2 regions of the Streptomyces sp. NPDC018964 genome follow, and region 1 is predicted to be linked to the other one. Evidence: riboswitches for the same ligand, from Rfam matches in the RefSeq annotation. Region 1 holds a riboswitch; the other holds the start of a gene.
What was found. A riboswitch is a leader RNA that binds a small molecule or an ion and turns the genes downstream of it on or off. The one in region 1 is predicted to bind glycine.
Positions count from the first base shown of each region.

Region 1 (4,205 bases):
CGTCGACGTGCTCGCAGCCGCCGTAGTAGCGGCGGCCGGGGTAGCCCTCGGCGTACTTGTTGGTGAGGACCGAGCCCTGGGCCTCCATGACCGCGACCGGGGCGAAGTTCTCCGAGGCGATCATCTCGAGGGTGGACTGCTGGCGGTGCAGCTCGGCGTCGACCGCGGCGGCCACGGCGGGGTCGAGCTCGTGCAGGGGCGTGTTCAGAACGGACATGCGGCTACGGACTCCTCAGCCGGCGATCTCGGCGTCGTACTCGGCGGCGGAGAGCAGGTCGGCCGGCTCGTCGGTGACCCGCACCTTGAACAGCCAGCCGCCCTCGAAGGGGGCGGAGTTCACCAGCGACGGGTCGTTCACCACGTCCTCGTTGACCTCGGTGACCTCACCGGTGACCGGGGAGTACAGGTCGCTGACCGACTTGGTCGACTCCAGCTCGCCGCAGGTCTCGCCCGCGGTCACGCTGTCACCGACCTCGGGGAGCTGGACGAAGACCACGTCTCCGAGCGCGTTGGCCGCGTGCTCCGTGATACCGACCGTCGACACGCCGTCCTCGGCGGCCGACAGCCACTCGTGCTCCTTGCTGTAACGCAGCTGCGTGGGGTTGCTCATGACCTGGATTCTCCTGTACGGGGGGACTGCGGATGACTGGGGGGATTGCGTGCGGCGCGTCGGTGAGCAGGCACGACGTGCTCACCGGCGCGCGTGGGAGCCGTCTGTGACGGTGTCACTTCCGCCGCTTGTAGAACGGCAGCGCCACGACCTGGTACGGCTCGTGGCTGCCGCGGATGTCCACGCCGACGCCCTCGGTGCCGGGCGCCGCGTGGGCGGCGTCGACGTACGCCATCGCGATCGGCTTGCCCAGCGTGGGGGAGGGGGCGCCGGAGGTGACCTCGCCGATCACCTCGCCGCCGGCCACGACCGCGTACCCGGCGCGCGGGACCCGGCGGCCCTCGGCGACCAGGCCGACCAGGACGCGGGGCGGCTCGGAGGCGGCGCGCCCGGCGGCCTCGGCGAGCGCCGCACGGCCCACGAAGTCGCCCTCCTTCTCGAACTTCACCACCCGGCCGAGACCGGCGTCGAAGGGCGTGAGGCCGGTGGTCAGCTCGTGCCCGTACAGCGGCATGCCGGCCTCCAGGCGGAGCGTGTCCCGGCAGGACAGCCCGCAGGGGACCAGGCCCGCGCCCTCGCCCGCCTTGGTCAGCGCCTGCCACAGCTCGACCGCGTGCTCGGGCTTCACGAACAGCTCGAAGCCGTCCTCGCCGGTGTAGCCGGTACGGGCGATGAGCGCGGGCACACCGGCGACCGTGCCGGGCAGACCGGCGTAGTACTTCAGGCCGTCCAGGTCGGCGTCGGTGAGCGAGGCGAGGATGCCGGGGGACTCGGGGCCCTGCACGGCCAGCAGCGCGTACGCGTCGCGGTCGTCGCGGACGTCGGCGTCGAAGCCGGCCGAGCGCTCGACGAGCGCGTCGAGCACGGTCTGCGCGTTGGAGGCGTTGGCGACCACCATGTACTCGGTGTCGTCCAGCCGGTAGACGATCAGGTCGTCCAGGATGCCGCCGTCCTCGCGGCAGATCATGGTGTAGCGGGCGCGGCCGGGCTTCACGCCGCCGATGTCGCCGACCAGCGCGAAGTCCAGCAGCGCGGCGGCCCCCGGCCCGGTGACGGTGATCTCGCCCATGTGCGAGAGGTCGAAGAGGCCGGCCCCGGTGCGGACGGCGTTGTGCTCGTCGCGCTCGGAGCCGTAGCGCAGCGGCATGTCCCAGCCGGCGAAGTCGGTCATCGTCGCACCGAGCGAGCGGTGCAGGGCGTCGAGCGCGGTCCGGCGGGGTTCGGTACTGCTCATCGGTCGGTCTCCCAAAGCATGACGGGCGGCGAGGGCGTTTCCTCCCCATCTGTCATCGGAACCTGAGAGGTTCGCCATGACCGCCCCGCGGGGGTGTCCTGGCTTGCACCTTGGGTGGAGCCGCCGGAGCACTGCTGCATGCCCTTCGGCGGCCCGCTTTTCAGATGTGCCTCGCCCGCGCGGTAACGGGGCCTGAGAGATTCAAGGGAGGGACTTGCTCCTTCGGCGCCCCGGCGGCAAACGGTGCCGGGGACTCTCCCGCGCGGATTCAAACGGCCGGTATGCAGTTGGCGCGCACATCATTGCACGCATCGCGGGGCCGCGGCAGGGGGACCCTTCACAGGGGGTGCACCGGGTGTACGGGCGCCGTCACAGGGGGCTGTGACACGCCTGTTTCGAGAAACGGACGGAAACGACAGACATCCGGCATTACCTTCTCTTTACACTCGGCGGGGATCGGTACTCGTACCCGGCCCCAGGGGAGGACGATCACGGTGAACAGGACCACGGCGTGCGCCACCACCACGGGCGTCACGCTGCCCCAGCAGCCGGCCGCCCGGGCCCGGGGGGCCCGCGGCGCGCTGCCGGCGCCCGTCGTCCGCGATCTGCGCGCGCGGGCCGGCCGCAGCCCGCGCGCACTGCTCTTCGGACCCCGGGACCTCGTCGTGGTCACCGGGCTGCCCGGCAGCGGCAAGTCCACGCTGATGCGGCGCACGGTGCGCGGCACCCGTGTCGACTCCCAGGACACCCGGGACCGCTGGGACCGCCGCATGCCGCGCCTGCTGCCGTACGCGGTGTACCGCCCGCTGGTCCGCCTCGCCCACTACGCCGGGCTGCGCCGCGTGCTGCGCACCGGCGGGCCGGTCGTCGTGCACGACTGCGGTACGCAGGCCTGGGTGCGCCGCTGGCTGGCCCGCGAGGCCCGCCGCCGGGGCGCGAGCCTGCACCTGCTGCTGCTCGACGTCACCCCGCAGCAGGCCCTGGCCGGCCAGCGCGAACGCGGGCGCGGCGTCTCGCGCTACGCGTTCCTGCGGCACCGCGCGGCGAGCGAGCGGCTGCTGCGCGCGGTGGAGCGGGGCGCCCTGCCGGCGGGCTGCGGTTCGGCCGTCCTGATCGACCGGGACGCGGCGGACACGCTGCACCGGGTCGGCTTCACGGGCTGACCGGATAGCCTTTCCAGCCACAGCAGTGGCTTCAGGCAGCAGGCGGTAGGCAGATGGACTTCCCGGCGGACTTCCCGGCACAGGCGCACCCCCATCCGCACGGCGGATGGCCCGGCAACGAGCTGGAGGAGGTGCTCTCCGCCTCCCTGGGCGTCCCCTCGGCGGGCGGCAGGATCGTCGAGGTGCTGGGCCGCAGCTTCGTCTGGGTCCCGCTGCCGAACGGCGGCGGCCCGGACAGCGGCCCGCTGGACCTGCCCACGCTGGAGATCGACGGCCAGGCCTACGTCCCCGTCTTCAGCTCCGAGGAGCAGTTCCGCCAGGTCGTCGGCTCCCACCTGTCGTACACGGTCGCGCCCGCCGTGGAGTTCGCCCGCGGCCTGCCGCCGCAGGCCGGGATCGCGGTGAACCCCGGCGGCGTGGTCGGCATCCCGCTGCCGCCGCCGGCCGTCGCCGAACTGTGCCGGGCCGGACGCACCCTGCTGGACGGCCCGGCGGCCGGCGGCCGGGTCCGGCTGTTCGAGCCCGACTGGCAGGACGACCCGCTGGACTTCCTCGCCGCCGCCTCGGCGGAGTTCGACGCCCTCGGCGTGGTGACCACCGCCCGCCGCTGCCTCGCCGCGATCGAGACGGCCGACCCGGTCCTCTTCATCGGCGTGGAGCTCTCCCAGTGGGAGGGCGACGCCCGCACCCTCCCCCTGAACGCCCTGGGCCGGGCCCTCGGCCGCACCCCCGCCCCCTGGCCGGTCAACCTCATCGTCCTGGACATCGCCCAGGACCCGGTCGGCGACTGGCTCCGCACCAAGGTCAGCCCCTTCTACCAGCGCCAGCAGTAACCCCCCTGGGCGTGGGACCGTACCGACGTGCGGCTCCGCCGCGCGGGCGCGACCGACCACGACGCACCCGCACCCGCCGGACAACGCGCGGCCCCGAGCTCTTCCGCGAGCTCGCCGCAACGCAGCCAGGCAGCCCGCCGCACGGCGTCGGCTTAAGCTAGGTCCATCCGCTGGCGAGGTACGGAGGGGCGATACAAGTGAGCGCTGGCACCGCGGCGACCGGACAGGTCGAGCACATGCTGCGCCAGGTGACGCCCGGGCGTTACGACGCGTACGAGGCGTTGCTGCGCGCCCTCGCGACCCCCGCCTCCGGCCAGGTCTGGATGCTGCTCTGGCACGGCCAGGCCGGCTCCCCCGACGCCCAG
Region 1 covers NZ_JBIRYZ010000028.1:48,842-53,046, reverse strand. The annotation lists gene glyA (serine hydroxymethyltransferase) at 1-217, opposite strand, end outside; gene gcvH (glycine cleavage system protein GcvH) at 233-610, opposite strand; gene gcvT (glycine cleavage system aminomethyltransferase GcvT) at 726-1,844, opposite strand; glycine riboswitch at 2,015-2,115, opposite strand; gene ACH5AO_RS32300 (AAA family ATPase) at 2,339-3,007, shown strand; gene ACH5AO_RS32295 (enhanced serine sensitivity protein SseB) at 3,061-3,840, shown strand; gene ACH5AO_RS32290 (enhanced serine sensitivity protein SseB C-terminal domain-containing protein) at 4,077-4,205, shown strand, end outside.

Region 2 (4,205 bases), on a different contig from region 1:
CCGGTCGGTCAGCGAGCAGGTGATGGGGTTGTTGAAGGCCCTGTCACCGCTGGTGGAGCCGCTGAGTCTGGACGAGGCGTTCGTGGACCTGGAGGCCGGCGGCGCGGCCTGGGACGAGCGGTCGGCGCGGCTGGCCGGGGCGAAGCTGCGCGCGGACATACGAGCGGTCACGGGACTCACCGGGTCGGTGGGGCTCGCGGCCTCCAAGATGCTGGCGAAGATCGCCTCGGAACAGGCCAAGCCGGACGGACTGGTACTGATCGAGCCGGGCACGGAGCGGGCCCTGCTGGGGCCGCTGCCGGTCCGCACCCTGCCGGGCGTCGGGCCGGCGACCGGTGATCACCTGCGGCGGGCGGGGATCCACACGGTCGACGAGCTCGCCGAGGCCGGGGAGGACGAGCTCGTACGGCTGCTGGGCAAGGCCCACGGGCACGCGCTGTTCGCGATGGCGCTCGCCCGGGACGAGCGGCCCGTGGTGGCCGAGCGGGAGGCCAAGTCGATCTCGGTCGAGGACACATACGACGTGGACATCCACGACCGGGTGCGGGTGGGGACGGAGGTGCGGCGACTCGCGGACCGGTGCGTGCGCAGGCTGCGGGAGGCGGGCCTGTCGGGGCGGACCATCGTGCTGAAGGTGCGCCGGTACGACTTCTCGACCCTCACCCGGTCCGAGACGCTGCGGGGCCCCACGGACGATCCGGCGGTGGTGCGGGAGGCGGCCGCGCGGCTGCTGGACTCGGTCGACACGACGGGCGGGGTGCGGTTGCTGGGGGTCGGGGTCAGCGGGCTGGCCGACTACACGCAGGAGGACCTGTTCGCGCAGGCGGCGGGCGTACCCGCCGACGACCTCCCGCACGAGGAGACCGAGGCCGAGGCCGCGCCCGCGCCGGAGCCGGAGACACCCGCCGAGCGGCGCTGGCCGGCGGGGCACGACGTACGGCACGCCGTGCACGGGCCCGGATGGGTGCAGGGCAGTGGGCTGGGCCGGGTCACGGTGCGCTTCGAGACACCCGACTCGGAGCCGGGCCGGGTGAAGACCTTCCGCGTCGACGACCCGGCTCTGCAACCGGCGCAGCCGCTGCCGCTGGTGCCCCGAAGACCCGGGGAGGCCGAGGGCGCGGGGGCCGGCGGAGGAGTGCGGGCGGAGGGCGGGTGAGCGGGCGGATCAGGCCGACTTGTCGTTCTCGGCGAGTTTGCCGAAGTCGCGGTCAGGGAGGGGAGGGGGAGCGGCGAGGTCCAGGCCGTAGTGGTGGTAGAGCTGGAGTTCCTGCTCGGGGGAGAGGTGGCGGCCCACGCCGAAGTCGGGGGCGTCCTTGATAAGGGCGCGTTCGAAGGGGACGTGGAGGGCGCCGTCGATGAGTTCGCTGGGTTCCAGGGGGACGAAGGCGTCCCTGCTGAACAGGCCGGTGCGTATCGCCGCCCACTCCGGTATGCCGGTGGCGTCGTCGAGGTAGACCTCGTCGATCGTGCCGATCCGGGTTCCGTTGCGGTCGAACGCCTTGCGGCCGATCAGATGGCGCGGATCGATGTCGGTCTGCACAGGCCCTCCACTGGTCGCAAACTCATCCATAAGCACTACAAAACGGCACAATCGGCTGAACGGCCACTCGAAGGTTCTGGTGTGGTGCTCGCTGGTACGCTGGCAAACGGCTGCTGACCCCGTGCGGGAGAGCCCTCCGGACACCATCGGGGGCGCCGAAGGAGCAAATCCTCCCCGGAATCTCTCAGGCACACGTACCGCACGGACGAGGTCACTCTGGAAAGCAGGGCGGGTGTCGACGGCTTCCGCTCTCACCGACGGTGAAAGCCGGGCGCCTTCGGGCCGTCCGGTGAAGCTCTCAGGTCGAGATGACAGAGGGGGAGGCCGTTCGGGCACCCGCGCCGTGGTGCCCCTCGAAGGTCGTCGGACCAGGAGGCCTCCTCAATGACCGCTCCTCGCACTCCGCTCTCCGAGCTCGAACGGGGAATCCCCTTCGAGCAGCGCCACATCGGCCCCGACCACGAGGCGCGGGCCAAGATGCTCGCCCAGGTCGGCTACGGCTCGCTGGACGAGCTGACGGCCGCCGCCGTGCCGGACGTGATCAAGAACGCCGACGCGCTGGACCTGCCGGGTGCCCGGAGCGAGGCCGAGGTGCTGGCCGAGCTGCGCACGCTGGCCGACCGCAACGAGGTGCTCGGCTCCATGATCGGGCTCGGGTACTACGGGACCTTCACCCCGCCCGTCATCCTGCGCAACGTGATGGAGAACCCGGCCTGGTACACGGCGTACACGCCGTACCAGCCGGAGATCTCCCAGGGCCGGCTCGAGGCGCTGCTGAACTTCCAGACCATGGTCGCCGAGCTCACCGGCCTGCCGACCTCGGGGGCCTCGCTGCTCGACGAGGGCACCGCCGCCGCCGAGGCGATGGCGCTGTCCCGGCGCATGGGCAAGAACAAGAAGGGCCTGTTCCTGGTCGACGTGGACGCGCTGCCGCAGACCATCGCCGTGATCGAGACCCGCGCCGAGCCGACCGGCGTCGAGGTCGTCGTCGCCGACCTGAGCGAGGGCATCCCCGCCGAGGTCGCCGGACGCGAGATCAACGGCGTGCTGATCCAGTACCCGGGCGCCTCCGGCGCCGTACGCGACATCAAGCCGGTGATCGACCAGGCGCACGAGCTCGGCGCGCTCGTCACCGTCGCCGCCGATCTGCTCGCCCTCACGCTGCTGAAGTCGCCCGGTGAGCTGGGCGCGGACATAGCGGTCGGCACCACGCAGCGCTTCGGTGTGCCGATGGGCTTCGGCGGGCCGCACGCCGGCTACATGGCCGTGCAGGAGAAGATGGCGCGCAGCCTGCCCGGACGGCTCGTCGGCGTCTCCGTCGACGCGGACGGGAACAAGGCCTACCGCCTCGCCCTGCAGACCCGTGAGCAGCACATCCGCCGCGAGAAGGCCACCAGCAACATCTGCACCGCCCAGGTGCTGCTCGCCGTCATGGCCGGCATGTACGCGGTCTACCACGGCCCGGAGGGGCTGCGGCTGATCGCCCGGCGCACCCACCGGTACGCCACCGTCCTCGCCGAAGGGCTGCGGGCCGGCGGAGCCGAGATCGTGCACGGCTCCTACTTCGACACGCTGACCGTGCGCGTCCCCGGGCGGGCCGCCGAGGTCGTCGCCGCCGCCCGTGACAACGGCGTCAACCTGCGTCTCGTCGACGCCGATCACGTCTCGATCGCCTGCGACGAGACCACCACCCGGGAGCGGCTGACCGCCGTGTGGAGCGCCTTCGGCGTCGACGGCGACGCCGAGGCGCTGGACGCGGCCGCGCGGGACACACTGCCGGACGCCCTGCTGCGCGACGACGAGTACCTGACCCACCCGGTCTTCCGGCAGCACCGCTCCGAGACCGCGATGCTGCGCTACCTGCGCCGGCTCTCCGACCGCGACTACGCGCTGGACCGCGGCATGATCCCGCTGGGCTCCTGCACCATGAAGCTCAACGCGACCACCGAGATGGAGCCGGTCACCTGGCCCGAGTTCGGTCAGCTGCACCCCTTCGTGCCCGCCGAGCAGGCGCGGGGCTACCTCACGCTCATCCACGAGCTGGAGGAGCGTCTCGCCGAGGTCACCGGCTACGACAAGGTGTCCCTCCAGCCCAACGCCGGTTCCCAGGGCGAACTGGCCGGCCTGCTCGCCGTACGCGGCTACCACCGGGCCAACGGCGACGAGCAGCGCACCGTTTGCCTGATCCCGTCCTCCGCGCACGGCACCAACGCCGCCAGTGCCGTGATGGCCGGCATGAAGGTCGTCGTCGTCAAGACGTCCGACGACGGTGAGATCGACGTCGCGGACCTGCGGGCGAAGATCGCGCAGCACCGCGACGAGCTCGCCGTGCTGATGATCACGTACCCCTCGACGCACGGCGTGTTCGAGGAGCACGTCGCCGACATCTGTGCCGAGGTGCACGAGGCCGGCGGCCAGGTGTACGTGGACGGCGCCAACCTCAACGCCCTGGTGGGTCTGGCCAAGCCGGGCCACTTCGGCGGTGACGTCTCGCACCTGAACCTGCACAAGACCTTCTGCATCCCGCACGGCGGCGGTGGCCCCGGCGTCGGTCCGGTCGGCGTACGGGCGCACCTGGCGCCGTACCTGCCCAACCACCCGCTCCAGCCGGAGGCCGGCCCGGAGACCGGCGTCGGCCCCATCTCGGCGGCGCCGTGGGGCTCGG
Region 2 covers NZ_JBIRYZ010000001.1:596,111-600,315, reverse strand. The annotation lists gene ACH5AO_RS02720 (DNA polymerase IV) at 1-1,156, shown strand, start outside; gene ACH5AO_RS02715 (PRC-barrel domain-containing protein) at 1,166-1,540, opposite strand; glycine riboswitch at 1,655-1,750, shown strand; gene gcvP (aminomethyl-transferring glycine dehydrogenase) at 1,925-4,205, shown strand, end outside.
Region 2: it holds a riboswitch for glycine, as region 1 does, so the genes downstream of both, gcvP (aminomethyl-transferring glycine dehydrogenase) here and gcvT (glycine cleavage system aminomethyltransferase GcvT) in region 1, are expected to answer to the same signal.